One region of the Sphingomonas radicis genome, then DNA from elsewhere that is predicted to be linked to it. Evidence: predicted binding sites of a transcription regulator. Region 1 holds the regulator's gene; the other holds the start of a gene.

What was found. The regulator LexA, encoded in region 1, represses DNA repair genes until DNA is damaged. The targets are predictions, from matches to a motif close to GTTCCNCNCTTGTTCT.
Region 2: ACMGDH_RS08505 (ATP-dependent helicase) is a predicted target of LexA. The motif match lies at 3,079-3,094, and genes of this name have one in related genera.

What each region holds. Positions count from the first base shown of each region.
Region 1 is NZ_JBLFFG010000006.1:181,521-189,259, reverse strand. Features, by position in the region: gene ACMGDH_RS17830 (PilZ domain-containing protein) at 1-862, shown strand, start outside; gene ACMGDH_RS17825 (molybdopterin molybdotransferase MoeA) at 910-2,094, shown strand; gene lexA (transcriptional repressor LexA) at 2,152-2,823, shown strand; gene ACMGDH_RS17815 (ComEC/Rec2 family competence protein) at 2,839-4,995, opposite strand; gene gltX (glutamate--tRNA ligase) at 5,024-6,454, shown strand; gene ACMGDH_RS17805 (citrate synthase) at 6,481-7,739, shown strand, end outside.
Region 2 is NZ_JBLFFG010000002.1:324,491-331,681, reverse strand. Features, by position in the region: gene ACMGDH_RS08510 (hypothetical protein) at 275-688, opposite strand; gene ACMGDH_RS08505 (ATP-dependent helicase) at 701-3,007, opposite strand; gene ACMGDH_RS08500 (GFA family protein) at 3,113-3,514, shown strand; gene ACMGDH_RS08495 (hypothetical protein) at 3,564-3,743, shown strand; gene ACMGDH_RS08490 (hypothetical protein) at 3,756-3,941, opposite strand; gene ACMGDH_RS08485 (hypothetical protein) at 4,083-5,717, shown strand; gene ACMGDH_RS08480 (cytochrome-c peroxidase) at 5,729-6,856, opposite strand; gene sugE (quaternary ammonium compound efflux SMR transporter SugE) at 7,089-7,191, shown strand, end outside.

The sequences.
Region 1 (7,739 bases):
CACCGAATTCGACGCCGCACATCTGATCGACGGGGCCGATCGCCACCCCTGCTCGCTCCACAAGCTCAGCGCCCTCGGCGCGACGCTGCGGGCGGCCGGTCCGTTGCATCAGGACGCTCCGATGCGCCTCGAACTCGCCAACGGCCAGAGCATGGACGGGCGGCTAGCCTGGCACCGCGACCGCGAGGTCGGCTTCGTCTTCGACCAGCCGATCGACGTCATCGGCGCGCTCGCCCGCAACCTCGCCAGCCTCCCCGCCGACCGCCGCCGCGTTCCCCGGGTCGAGACGCAGCAGACGGTTTCGATCCGCCACAATGGCAGGGTCGAGCTGGCACGGAGCCGCAACATCTCGCAGGGCGGCGCCGGGATCGAGACGCGGCTGGCGCTCGCCGCGGGCGACGCGGTGCAACTCACCTTCGACGGGCTCCGCCCGCTCGACGGCGTCGTGCGCTGGGTCCAGGACGGGCTTGCCGGGGTGCGCTTCGGCGAGGAGCTTGCCTGGCAGACGCTGATGCCCTGGCTGCGGCAGCTGCAGCAGAACGGCGCCCGCGCCTCCACCGGCATCGAAATGGAAGGGCTGATCCCGGACAAGCATGCGGTGCGGATCGATGCACCTGCCCGCATCCGCGAAGGCGTCCGCTGGTGGAACGCACGCATCCGCGCACTCACGCCCCACCTCATCGAGCTCGACACCCGTGCTTCAGTCACGACCGGCACCCAGCTCTGGATCTCGCTGCCCAACGTCGGTGGAGGCCCCGCCAATGTGATCGAGACGCGCGGCGGCCGCATCCTGTGTGAATTCCGCCTGCCGCTGCGTCCGACGGATCTGGGCCTGATCACCGGCGGGCGCGGTTCGAGCTAGACGAAAATCCTTGCATTGATCCCTCTGGCGGCGCCAATCGCCTCGTCATGGAACCCCTGCTGCCGGTCACCGAAGCCCAGTCGCGCCTGCTCGCCCTGTCTGGCGCCGTGGAGCCCGAGACGGTGCCGCTGGCGCAGGCCGCAGGCCGCTGGACCGCCGAACCCGTGGTCGCCCGCCGCACCCAGCCCTCGGCGGACATCTCGGCAATGGATGGCTATGCCATCCGCTTCGCCGATCTCCCCGGCCCGTGGCAGGTGATCGGCGAGAGCGCTGCCGGCCGCGGCTTTGCCGGCAGCGTCGGCGCGGGTGAAGCGGTGAGGATCTTCACCGGCGCCCCACTGCCGCCCGGCACGGACACGGTGATGGTCCAGGAAGAAGCGGGTCGCGCAGGCACGCAGCTTACGCTCGAAGGCGAAGGACCCGGCTCTCTGGGCCGCAACGTCCGCCGCCGCGGGCTCGACTTCCTGGAAGGCGACACGCTGATCGCCACGGGGGAGCGGCTGACGCCCGCCCGGCTCGCCCTTGCCGGGGCAGCGGGCCATGGCAGTCTGGTTGTACGGCGGAAGGTCAGGGTTGCGCTGGCGGCGACGGGCGACGAACTCGTATCGCCCGGGGCACCGATCGGTGAGGCGCAACTTCCCGAAACCAACCGCCTGATGCTCGCGGCGCAGCTCGCCGACCTGCCTGTCGAGATCATCGATCTCGGCATCCTGCCCGATCGGCAGGATATGCTCGAAGCGGCGTTTCGCAGCGTCGATGCCGATCTCCTCGTCACTACCGGCGGTGCCTCGGTCGGGGACCACGACCTCGTTCGCCCTGCACTCGAATCCGCGGGGGCAACGATCGACTTCTGGCGGATCGCCCTGCGACCCGGAAAGCCGATGATGGCGGGCAAGCTGGGGAGAATGATCGTCGTCGGGCTGCCCGGCAATCCGGTTTCCGCCTTCGTCACGACGCTGCTCTTCGTGCGCCCGCTGACGGCGCATCTTGGCGGCGCGGCCGATCCCCTGCCCCGCACACGCGAGGTCCGGCTCGGCGAGCCGCTGGCTGCGAACGGTCCCCGCACCGATTATCTCCGCGCCGAACTTCGCAACGGCAGCGTCTTCACCGCCGCGCTTCAGGACAGCGCAATGCTCGGCACGCTCGCCCGCGCCGACTGCCTGATCGTCCGGCCCGCGCACACTCCGGCCGCTACGCCGGGGCAGGCAGTCGAAATCCTCGACATCGCTTGACAAGCGTGGGGAACATTGCGTAAACGTTCCCAGTCTGTTCTAGACAGGAGGACCTGGATGCTCACGCGCAAGCAGCACGAGCTCATCTGCTTCATTGCCGATCGCCTGAATGAGACAGGTGTCTCGCCTTCGTTCGAGGAAATGAAGGAAGCGCTCGATCTCAAATCCAAGTCCGGCGTCCACCGGCTGATCAGCGCGCTGGAAGAACGCGAGTTCATCCGCCGCTTGCCCAATCGTGCCCGCGCGCTCGAAGTGCTCCGCATCCCCGAACGTGGCGATGCGAAAAAGCCGAGCGCCAAAGTGGAAGAATCGAAGCCCACTCCCGCCACTTTGCCGTCGCCGGCCAATGACGTGGTCGAGATTCCGCTCCACGGCCGCATCGCCGCGGGTACGCCGATCGAAGCGCTCGAAGGCTCGACGATGCTTCCGGTGCCCGCCGCGCTGCTCGGCGCCGGCGAGCATTATGCGCTCGAAGTGGCCGGCGATTCGATGGTCGAAGCGGGTATCCTCGACGGTGACTATGCCCTCATCCGCCGTACCGAGGTCGCACGTGACGGCGAGATCGTCGTGGCGCTGATCGAGGATGCCGAGGCAACGCTAAAATATTTCCGCAAGGAAGGCGCGATGGTTCGACTCGATCCGGCCAACCGCGCTTATGATCCGCAGCGCTACCGTCCGGACCAGATCCGCGTGCAGGGCCGGCTCGCCGGACTGCTGCGCAAATATTGATCGGTTCGCCGGCGCTCAGCGTTCGCGCGACGCCGGCTGGACCTTCGGCGGATCGATCCAGGGGTGCGAACCGCCCTCGCGGACAGTCCGGAGACTGGGCCCCGCAAAGCTGATCGCGACACCACCGCTGCGCGCCAGCGTCTCCCGGTCGAGCTTGAGCCAGCGTGGGGCGCAGCCGGGCGGAAGCCGCCTGTCGCTGACGACGATGTCCGCGTTCCGGCACACGGCCATCATCTCTTGCCAGGGCACCAGATAGCTGCTCCGCGTCGCCGCAACCCGCCACTTCCGGCCCTCTGCGGCGAAGTCGATCAGGCAAAGATCGGGGCTGCATCGCGCATCGCGGTTCGTCGCCAGCTCGGCCAGTGCATCCCCCGCCCCGCTGTTCTCGCCGAGCATCGAGCGGGTGTAGTCGCCCGCCCGCTCCCGAAGCAGCGCAAAGCCGCCGTCGCTGGTGCGGATCGCCAAGTGCCTGCCGTCGCCGGTCACGAGCAGATCGGGCGAGGGCGTGAGGAGCGCCCATGCCAATCCCAAGGTCAGCGGAGCGACGCCGGCCCAACGCAACTGCGTCCGCCAGAGCGCCATCCACAGCCCCCCTGCGAGCATCGCCGCATAGGCACCCGTAGGCATCGCCGGCAGCGCGGCAACCGCCCCCGGTGCCGAGGCAGTACGGTGCGCGAGCCAGAGCAGCAGATCGAGGGCGCGGGCGACGAGCCACCACAGCGGCGCGCCGGCACCCAAGGTATCGAGCAGCAGCGCTCCCGCTTCCAGCGGCATGATAACGAAGGTGGTGAGCGGTATCGCGACAATGTTGGCGAGCGCGCCGTAGATGCCCGCGTGGTGGAAGTGGAACAATGCGATCGGCATCAGCGCCAGCTCGACCACAATCCCGGTGAGAAGCAGCGATCCGATGCCGCGCATGATCCGCATTCCGATCGACTCCGCCTCCCGCCGCGCAAACCAGCCGCGGACCTTGGGGCTCTCGTGCAGTGCCACGATCGCAGTCACTGCGGCGAAGCTGAGCTGGAAGCTGGGCCCTGCTGCCGCCTCGGGCCAAAACAACAAAACCAGCATCGCTCCGGCTGCTACGAGTCGCAGCGTGATCGCCTCGCGCCCCAGGCTGAGCGCCAGCAGCACGAGCAGCGCGGCGATGCACGAGCGGACGGTTGGCACTTCCGCACCTGTGAGCAGCGTGTACCCAATCGCCGCGAGCGCCGCAGCGCCCGCTGCTACCAGCGGTAACCGCCAGCGAAGCGCGAGCGTCGGGCTGAGTGCCAGCAGCCGCAGCACGAGCAGCATCGTCGCAGCGGTAACGGCGCTCACATGCAGCCCGCTCACCGACAGCAGATGCGCCAAGCCCGAGCGCTGCATCGCCTCGGCATCGTCGTCGGCGATTGCGCCGCGATCTCCGGTTGCCAGCGCGCTCGCAATTCCGCCGCCGCTTCCGGCAATCCGCGACTGAATGTGCGTGGAGAGCCTTGCACGCAGATCGCTGCCCGGCGCGCTTCCACCCTGCACCAGCTCCACGGCCCCTAACGTCTTCCCAGTCGCGCCTAGTCCCGCGAACCAGGCGACGCGGGCGAAATCATAGGCGCCGGGCACCGCAGGTGACGGCGGTGGCACCAGACGGGCGCGCAGCTGGATAACGGCTCCCCGAGCGAGCCCTGCCGGCGCATCCTTCTGCGCCAGGTTCACCCGCAGCCGCGGCGGAAGATCGAGGCGGTTGCGTGGCACCAGGACGAGACGCACGAGATCGCGCGCTGGAAGAGCCTCGACTCGTTCCACCTGCGCTTCGAAGGTGACCAGCGCAGGTCGCGCGAGCACGGGCGCCGCGACGCGCTCGGCGCGCCACCAGACCAGTGCGCAACCGACTGCCAGCGCCAAGGCCGCAGTTGCGATCGCCCTGGACGCCCGGCCGGAACCGGGCAGAGCGAAGCCCGCCAGTCCCAACGCTGCTCCAGCACAAATCGCCGCGAGCCAGCGCGGCGCATCCGGAAGCAGGAACCAAGCTGCAACCCCCGCTGCAAGCATCACCGGCAGCCACAGCACCAGTTGCTCGCGCTCTGCCTCTAACCAGAGTTCGGTTGTGGTTGCGGCTTGCCGCAATGCACTTCGGACTCCAGTTTGAAGGGAGGATGAGCCCGTGCTAGGGGCCTCGGCGGCTGAGCTGGCCATCGATTTTCAACTCTGGGAGCACGCGCGGTTGAGCGCAATATCTGATACCGGCGCCGGCAAGGCTGTCGTCACGCGCTTCGCGCCTTCCCCCACGGGATTCCTGCACATCGGCGGCGCGCGCACCGCGCTGTTCAACCTGCTGTTCGCACGCCACCATGGCGGCAAGTTCCTGCTGCGTATCGAGGACACCGATCGGGCCCGCTCGACGCAGCCGGCGATCGAGGCGATCCTCGACGGGATGCGCTGGCTCGGCCTGGATTGGGACGGCGAGGTCACCTACCAGTTCGCCCGCGCGGCGCGCCACGCCGAGGTCGCACGCCAGCTTCTCGCCGCCGGCCACGCCTACAAATGTTTTGCCACGGCGGAAGAGCTGGAGGCGATGCGCGCCGAGCAGCGCGCCAGCAAGCAGCCGCTTCGTTACGACGGCCGCTGGCGCGATCGGGACCCCTCCGAGGTCCCCGAAAATGCGCCCTTCGTCATCCGCCTCAAGGCGCCGCGCGAGGGCAGCGTCACGATCGAGGACCGGGTGCAGGGCCCCGTCACGGTCAACAATGCCGAGCTCGACGATTTCGTCCTGCTCCGCTCGGACGGCACACCCACCTACATGCTGGCGGTTGTGGTCGACGACCACGACATGGGCGTGACGCACGTCATCCGCGGTGACGACCATCTCAACAACGCCTTCCGCCAGCTGCCGATCTACCGCGCGATGGGCTGGCCCGAGCCGGTGTATGCCCACATCCCGCTGATCCACGGCGCGGATGGAGCCAAACTCTCCAAGCGCCACGGCGCGCTGGGTGTCGATGCCTATCGCGACGAGCTCGGCATCCTGCCGGAAGCGCTGTCCAACTATCTCCTCCGCCTCGGCTGGGGCCACGGCGACGACGAGATCATCAGCCGGGAGCAGGCAATCGAGTGGTTCGAGCTCGAGGGCGTGGGGAAATCACCATCCCGGTTCGATCTGAAGAAGCTCCAGAACCTGAATGGTCATTATATCCGCATCGCCGACGACGATCGACTCGCGGATTTGGTGGCGGCGCGACTCGGCTTCGGAATCAACGAATCGCAGCGCGAACTTCTGCGCCGCAGCATGGCTTTCCTGAAGCCGCGCGCCGCGAATCTCCTCGAACTCGCCGACGGAGCGACGTTCCTTTTTCGCACTCGCCCACTCGAATTGGACGAAGGCGCGGCGGCTCTGCTAGAGGGCGACGCGCGAGCCCTCCTGGCCCAGATCCACGCTGCGCTTGACGCGAGCGGAAGCTGGGATACGGAGACGCTCGAAGCGGCGGTACGCACCGTCGCGGACAATGCGGGGGTCAAACTGGGGGCTGTCGCGCAACCCCTGCGCGCAGCACTCACCGGGCGGCGTACCTCTCCCGGCATCTTCGACGTTCTGGCGTTGCTGGGACGGGAGGAGAGCCTGGGGCGTATCGCCGACCAGATGACGAAAACCGCCTGAGGGTCACAGGAACAAGGACGACGATTATGAGCGACACGGCAAAGCTGCAGGTTCCGGGAAAGGATGTTGAATACCCGATCCTCTCAGGCAGCGTCGGGCCGGACGTCGTCGATATCCGCAAGCTCTATGGCCAGACCGGGCTCTTCACCTATGATCCCGGCTTCACCTCCACCGCGTCGTGCGAATCAGGCCTGACCTATATCGACGGCGACGAAGGCGTTCTGCTCCACCGCGGCTATCCGATCGGCCAGCTCGCCGAGCAGTCGAGTTTCATGGAAGTCGCCTATCTGCTGCTCAACCACGAGCTGCCGAGCAAGGACGAGCTCGACAAGTTCATCTACACGATCAGCCGCCACACGATGCTGCACGAGCAGCTCGCGACCTTCTACCGCGGCTTCCGCCGCGACGCGCACCCGATGGCGGTGATGTGCGGCGTGGTCGGCGCGCTTTCGGCCTTCTACCACGATTCGACCGACATCACCGACCCGCAGCAGCGGATGATCGCCAGCCATCGGCTGATCGCCAAGATGCCGACGATTGCGGCGATGGCGTACAAGTACAGCATCGGCCAGCCGTTCCTCTATCCCGACAACAGCCTGTCCTATACCGGCAACTTCCTGCGCATGACCTTCGGCGTTCCCGCCGAGGAGTATGAAGTGAACCCGGTGGTAGAGAAGGCGCTCGACCGGATCTTCATCCTCCACGCCGACCACGAGCAGAACGCCTCGACTTCGACCGTGCGGCTCGCCGGTTCGTCCGGCGCGAACCCCTTCGCGTGCATCGCGGCGGGCATCGCCTGCCTGTGGGGCCCGGCACATGGCGGCGCCAACGAGGCGGCGCTCAACATGCTCCACGAGATCGGCCGTCCCGAGCGCATTCCCGAGTATATCGCGCGCGCCAAGGACAAGAATGATCCGTTCCGCTTGATGGGCTTCGGCCACCGCGTCTACAAGAACTACGATCCGCGCGCGACCGTGATGCAGCAGACGGTGCGCGAGGTGTTCGCGGCGCTCAAGGTCAACGATCCGGTGTTCGAGGTGGCGCTCCAGCTCGAGGAAATGGCGCTCAAGGACGATTATTTCGTCGAGAAGAAGCTGTTCCCGAACGTCGACTTCTATTCGGGCGTGATCCTCTCGGCGATCGGCTTCCCGACGACGATGTTCACCGTGCTCTTCGCGCTCGCCCGCACCGTCGGCTGGGTTGCGCAGTGGAACGAGATGATCTCGGACCCCGAGCAGAAGATCGGCCGCCCACGTCAGCTCTACACGGGCCCGACGCAGCGCGA
Region 2 (7,191 bases), on a different contig from region 1:
TGCTCCCAGGCTTTGATGTCACGGTAACATGACTCCACCGCTACCGGCGCCGAGACCTTGATGAGCATGAATGTGCTTACCAGAACTCTATAGAAATAGCTCGGCGCTTGCTCAACGTAGGCGCGTCGGGCGAGAGGATCTGTAATGCCTTCCAGGTCAAACTTCGGTGGTGGTCCATGAACCATAGCCATGATGGGCGCTGACCGACCGTGTATGTAATCTGAATATGCCTGATGGATTTGTCGAGCTGCTCGATCTGCAGTTGAGGGGTCATCTAGGCCACCGCAACGATGAACGAAGGCTCGAATATTCTTCCGACGAACTGGGGAGGCCCGTCAGCTTCTCCTTCACGCCAAAAATATTCTAAGTACGCGTCGTGCTGATCCGTCCATCTAGAATGCACAATGGCGAGAGATATATATGAAATGTCCTCCGACAGTTCATCGAGAACGCGGAACATAAGTCCAACTTCTTGCAAGAATCCCTTCGCTATAAGATAATCGATGCACTTCAACCCTGTAATCGACCGTGCAAGCTTCTGCAAAAGCGCCTGCTGCGGCTGCTTTTCTACGAAACGCCAGTTGTAGGCGTTCTCCCACGGAACCCATTGTGCCGGAGGAATATGTGCTTCGGCTACGCGGAAATAGGTTTCGCCAATTTGAAGTGCATCAAGGCAGGCCTTTCGCATTGACGTTCTTACTCACCCCACCGTGACAAAACTATCCATAACCCGCTTCCGCCCCGCCACTTCAAAATCGATCTCGAGCTTGTTGCCTTCGATCTCGGCGATCACGCCGTAGCCGAACTTCTGGTGGAAGACGCGCATCCCCAATGACAGGTCCTCGCGGGGCTTGGCGCCGAAGCTCACCGCAGACGCGCGGCTCTCCAGCACGCGGGCGGGTTCGCGCGAGAAGGTGCGCTGGGTGAAGCTGCCGCCGGGGTTCTTCGCGTCGACGCCCGCGGCGCGCTGCCAGCCGGGGCCGCGGCCGGTGCCTCGGCCGACATCGGCGAAGGGATCGGCGCGCTCGGACCAGTTGGCGCGCCACAGGCTCTCGCCGCCCGACATGGTGGTCTCGCTCTCGACATGCTCCTGGGGCAGCTCGGCGACGAAGCGGCTGGGGAGCGATGACGTCCATTGGCCGTAGATGCGGCGGTTGGCGGCGTGGAGGATCGTCGCCTGCCTGCGGGCACGCGTGATTGCGACATAGGCGAGGCGGCGCTCCTCCTCCAGGCTGGCGAGCCCGCCTTCGTCGAGCGCGCGCTGCGAGGGGAAGATGCCTTCCTCCCAGCCGGCGAGGAACACGGTGTCGAACTCGAGCCCCTTGGCGGCGTGGATCGTCATGATCGTCACCTTGGGCTCGTCGGCCTGCGCTTCGTTGTCCATCACGAGGGAGACATGCTCGAGGAAGGCCGTGAGGCTTTCATACTCCTCCATCGCGCGGACGAGCTCGCCCAGGTTCTCCAGCCGGCCCGCGGCTTCGGCGGTGCGATCGGCCTGCCACATCGCCGTGTAGCCGCTCTCGTCGAGGATGATGCGCGCGAGCTCGGGGTGGGGGAGGGTGTCGCCCATCGCGCGCCAGCGGGCGATGTCACCGATCAAATTGCCCAGGCTGCGGCGGGCCTGGGGGGTGAGCTCATCGGTATCGAGGATGCGCGCGCCGGCGCTGGTGAGGGGAAGGTCCTGCGCACGGGCGAACTGGTGGACCTTGGCGATGGCCTTGTCGCCGAGGCCGCGCTTGGGGACGTTGACGATGCGCTCGAAGGCGAGGTCGTCGGACGGCTGGGCGACGACACGCAGATAGGCGAGCGCGTCGCGGATCTCCTGGCGCTCGTAGAAGCGGAAGCCGCCGATGATGCGATAGGGGAGGCCGATCGCGATGAACCGGTCCTCGAACTCGCGGGTCTGGTGCTGGGCGCGGACGAGGATCGCGGTGTCGTCGAGGGAGAGGCCGCCGCGCTGGAGGCTCTCGATCTCCTCGCCGACGCGGCGCGCCTCCTCGGGCCCGTCCCAGACGCCGAGGACCTTGACCTTCTCGCCCGCGTCCTTCTCGGTCCACAAGGTCTTGCCGAGGCGGCCGCCGTTGTTGGCGATCACGCCCGATGCGGCGGCGAGGATGTGCGGCGTGCTGCGGTAATTCTGCTCGAGGCGGATCACCTTGGCGCCGGGGAAATCCTTCTCGAACTTGAGGATGTTCTCGACCTGCGCGCCACGCCACGAATAGATCGACTGGTCGTCGTCACCGACGCAGCAGATGTTCTTGCGCTCCTGCGCGAGGAGGCGGAGCCAGAGATACTGGACGCTGTTGGTATCCTGATATTCGTCGACAAGAATATAGCGGAAGCGGTTCTGATAGCTCTCCAAAACATCGCGGTGCGTCTTGAGGATCACCAGCATGTGGAGGAGCAGGTCGCCGAAGTCGCAGGCGTTGAGCGTGCGCAGGCGCTCCTGATATTGCGCATAGAGCGACTGGCCGCGGCCATTGGCATAGGCCTCGCTTTCGCCGGCATCGATGTCGGCGGGGCTCAGGCCCTTGTTCTTCCACTGGTCGATCAGCCCGGCGAGCTGGCGCGCGGGCCAGCGCTTTTCGTCGAGATCGTTGGCGGTGATGAGTTGCTTGAGCAGGCGGAGCTGGTCGTCGGTGTCGAGAATCGTGAAGTTGGACTGGAGCCCGACGAGCTCGGCGTGGCGGCGGAGCATCTTCGCGCCGATCGCATGGAAGGTGCCGAGCCAGGGCACGCCCTCGACCGCTTGCCCCACGAGCCGGCCGACGCGCTCGCGCATCTCGCGTGCGGCCTTGTTGGTGAAGGTGACGGCGAGGATTTCGCTGGGATAGGCGCGGCGGGTCCAGAGCAGGTGGGCGAGGCGCGCGGTGAGCGCGGCGGTCTTGCCCGTGCCGGCGCCGGCGAGGACGAGCACCGGGCCTTCGGTGGTGAGCACGGCTTCGCGCTGGGGCGCGTTGAGGCCCTGGAGATAGGGTGCGTCCTGGGATTCCGCAGGGAGAGTCATCGGCGAACAGGTAGGGAACGGAGGCGAGGAGGGCAACACAAAAGGGGTTGTCCGCGCGACCGGAGCCAGATAGAACAAAAAGGGATCACAGAGGGAGAAGAGGCCATGGCGATCACCGGCAAATGCCACTGCGGCGCGATCCGCTATTCGGCGGAGGGAGCGCCCGAGCACCATGCGCTGTGCCATTGCACCGATTGCCGCGGCTGGTCCGGCGCCCCGATGGCGGGGTGGATCGCCTTCAAGGAGGAGCAGGTGACGATCGAGGGCGAGCCGCAGAGCTACAAATCCTCGGATCTCGCGGTGCGCCAGTTCTGCGGGCGGTGTGGCACCGGGCTCTTCTACCGCAACCCGACCTATCTGCCGGGGATCGTCGACATCCAGTCGGGGACGCTCGACGATGCTGCCAGCAACGCGCCGGGCGCGCATATCGTGGTCAAGGAGCGGCTGCCCTGGATGGCACAGATGCACGAGCTGCCCGAGTTCCAGACCTATCCGGGGATGGACTGAGGCCGCGCAGGCGATTGCGGGCGGGCGGCGGAGCGCCTAACGGGGCGGCATGAACTGGCGGAACCGTAAGCTGCGCCTCGCGCTCGTGCTGGCGCTCGCGATCTTCTCGGCGGTGGTGGCGTGGCGCACCAGCCAGGCACCTACCCCCAAGCCCTGCGAGCCCGGGCGGCACGAGGAGAAGGACGCGAGCGGCAAGGTGGTGAAGATCACGCGGACGCACTGCCGCTAGGCTGCGGCTGGATCAGGTGCTGCGGATGCAACTCTCGATCGCCTTCGCCGCGACCTCGAGGCTGAAGCGGACGCCCTGGGTGTCGGCGCGCAGATCGGCCTTCACATGATCGACCGGGTTCCACACCGCGACCAGCGCACCCGCCGCGAGGGCGAACAGGCTTGCGAACACGAACCGACGTCCCGCTGACTCGCGCATCGCCCGACTCTCCCTCTTCCGGCGCTGTTGCGTTGACGTTCGCTACGACAGCGAAACTGTCAGAGGGATGAACGGGGGGCTGCGCGCACGGGTTCGTTACAGGTAGTGGATTGCGACAAACGGTAGCGTATGCTGGCGGCCATGAGCCACCATTCTATTCCGGGCGATGCACGGACTTCGCCTCTCCTTTCGCGCCGCCGCGCGCTGGCAATGCTGTCGTCGTCCGCCGTCGCCGCCGCATGCAGCAGCGGTGGCGGTTCGCCCACACCTTCTCCGACGCCGACACCAACTCCCACTCCCACGCCAACGCCGGCTCCCACGCCGGTTTCAGGACCCGCGTGGTTCGGCTTCGGCCGCGATGCGCAGCACACGGCGGTGAGCGCGATCGCGTCGCAGGATCTCGGGCGCATCGCTTGGTCGGCCGCAGTCGACCTTGCGCCGCAGTACACGCCTTCCGGTGCGCTGCTCACGCATTACGGATCGCCGGTGGTGACGACCAACAACACGGTGGTGATCCCGGTGAAGACGGCTGCGACCGGCGGGTATCGCGTCGAGGGCCGCGATGGCACCACAGGCGCGCTGATCTGGCAGACCACCACCGACTATGTCATGCCTCCGCGCAACTGGCTGCCGCCGTACAGCGTGCTCCTCACCCAGCAGGGGCGGCTCTATGTGCCGGGAGCGGGCGGCAAGCTGCTGATGCGCACCGACGGCGATTCGGCCAGCGGCACCTTCACCCCGCATCTGTTCTACGGTGCGGCCGCATACAACGCCAATCCCGCGGCCTTCGACGCCACCGTCTTCATCAACACCCCGCTGACGGCCGACGCGACGGGCAACATCTTTTTCGGCTTTCACGTGACCGGCACCAATCCCGCAGGGCTGGTCAGTGGCATCGCGCGTGTCGCCCCGGACGGCGCAGGCACCTGGGTCAGCGCGGCGACCGCTGCAGGCGATCCCACGATCCAGAAGCCGGCGATGAATTGCGCGCCCGCGATCTCGATCGACGGCGGCACGGTTTACATCGCGGTGAACAGGGGCGCGCCCGGCTCCGTGCAAACGGGCTTGCTGCTCGCACTCGACAGCGTGACGCTCGCGACCCGCGGCAAGGCAGTGCTGACGGATCCGAACCTGCTCACGCCGGCGCGCGTCAGTGACGATGGCACCTCCTCGCCGGTGATCGGCTCCGACGGACGTGTGTTCTACGGCGTGCTGGAATCGACGTTCCCGACGCACAATGCCCGCGGCTGGCTGCTGCAGTTCGACTCGCTGCTCAACCCGGCCGGTGTTCCGGGCAGCTTCGGCTGGGACGTGATGCCCAGCGTGATCCCGGCTTCGATGGTGCCATCCTATACGGGCGCATCGACTTACCTGCTCGCGCAGAAATACAACAATTATTACGGCGTAGGCACCGGCGACGGGGGCAACCGAATGGCCGTGCTGGACCCGACGGCGAGCCAGGCGGACCCCATTGTGCCGAGCGTCCAGGTGATGCGCGAAGTGCTGACGATTCTGAGCCCCACGTCGGACGGCGTCTCCCCTGCGGGACGCCGCGAATGGTGCATCAATACGATGGCCGCGGACCCGTTGCGAAGATCGCTCCTCGCGAACAACGAGGACGGCGTGCTGTATCGCTGGGACCTGACGACGAACACATTGACACAGAGCCTGAGGCTCAACACCGGTCTCGGCCAGGCCTATACGCCGACGCTGGTGGGTGCGGACGGCGCGGTGATCGCGATCAGCAACGCGAGGCTCTATTCGATTCGAGCTTAGGCTCCCGAGCTTCAGCGACGGAACGGGTCGCTGAAGCGAGGATCGGTCGTGAGCGCGCGGTCGTTGAGGGTCATCAAAAAGGCGACCAGCGCTGCCCGATCGGCCGCGCTGAGGTTCAGACGCAGCGGTCTGCCGTCCCGCCGCAGGCGATCGTCGAGCGCGGGGCCGCTTTGAATGCCGTGGTCGTAGAACGCGACGACCTCGGCCAGCGTCTCGAAACGACCATCATGCATATAGGGGCCGGTCAAGCCTACATTGCGCAGCGACGGAGCCTTGAACAGGCGCGTCTCGCCGGCATCCAGGCCGTTGCTTTTCGCGTTCGCTGCCAGAGCGAAGGTCGGGGGAAGATGGCAGGAGGAGCAGCCGGCGCCACCCTCGGCGATGCGCGTCATGAACAAGTGTCGCCCGCGATTTTCATGCGGCGTGAAGTTCGGCAGGTCGACGTCGAGGGCGCGGTTCGGGGCGGTGGGCGAGAAGACCTTTGCATAGCCTTCGTCCCAGCGGCTCGAGCTCGAGATCATCGCGCGGACGAACTGAGCAAGTGCCTGCTGGATGCGCGGCTCGGTGATCGCCTTGTCGCCGAAGGCCCAGGCGAAGAGATCCGGGTAATAGCCGGTCCTGCCCATCTTGAGGATCAGGGCATCGAAACCTCCCGCGGCTCCGCCCCAGCCCATTTCGACGAGGCTGTGGATCGGAAGGCTCGCCTGCGCCTCCACGCTCGCCGCGCGCCGATCCCAGAAGGTGGAGCCGGGCTGCCAGTAGCGAAGGTTGCCGAGCCGCATCGCGTGAAAGTCGGTGGTCGCGGCGCCGCTGATCCCGTTGCTGAACCGCATCGAGTCGGTGAAGCCGAGCGCCTGCTGGTGGCAGGAGGCACATGAGGCCCTGTCGTTCGTGCTCAATCGCAGATCGTAGAACAGCACCCGCCCGAGCGTCGCCACCCGATCATCGATGATGTTGGAGGCTGGGCTGTTATCCAGCGCCGTCACGGTCTGATCGAAATAGGCCGGGAGGGCTGGAGCCGAGTAATTGGCGACATTTGCGAAATCGATCGTCGTGCGTTCCGCCACGCCGGCAGGAGTTGCGGACCGATCCGCGCCGCCGCATGCCGCCAGCGCGAACGCCGTCGTCAAGGCGCTCACGACCAGTATTCCGAAGTTCACCGCGCCCATAGCTACCCCTCTACCCGTCGGGCAGCGTAACGTTGTTTTAGCTGAGGAGCGACGCCGTTCGAGCCGCGCTCTCGTTGGCGTGGCAGTTGGCCCGCGTTGAATCCGCGGCGCTGGTGCCCTATATTTTCGGTGCGGCGACCACGTTCCCGCCCTTCAGCTATCAAGACCGGGACGGCCCGGCAGCTCGTTTATGGAGGCTGCTGTGGCGTGGATCATTCTTGTTATCGCTGGACTTTTCGAAGTGGTGTGGGCGGCTGCGATGAAGCAGTCGTATGGCTTTTCGCGCCTTTGGCCGAGCCTCATCA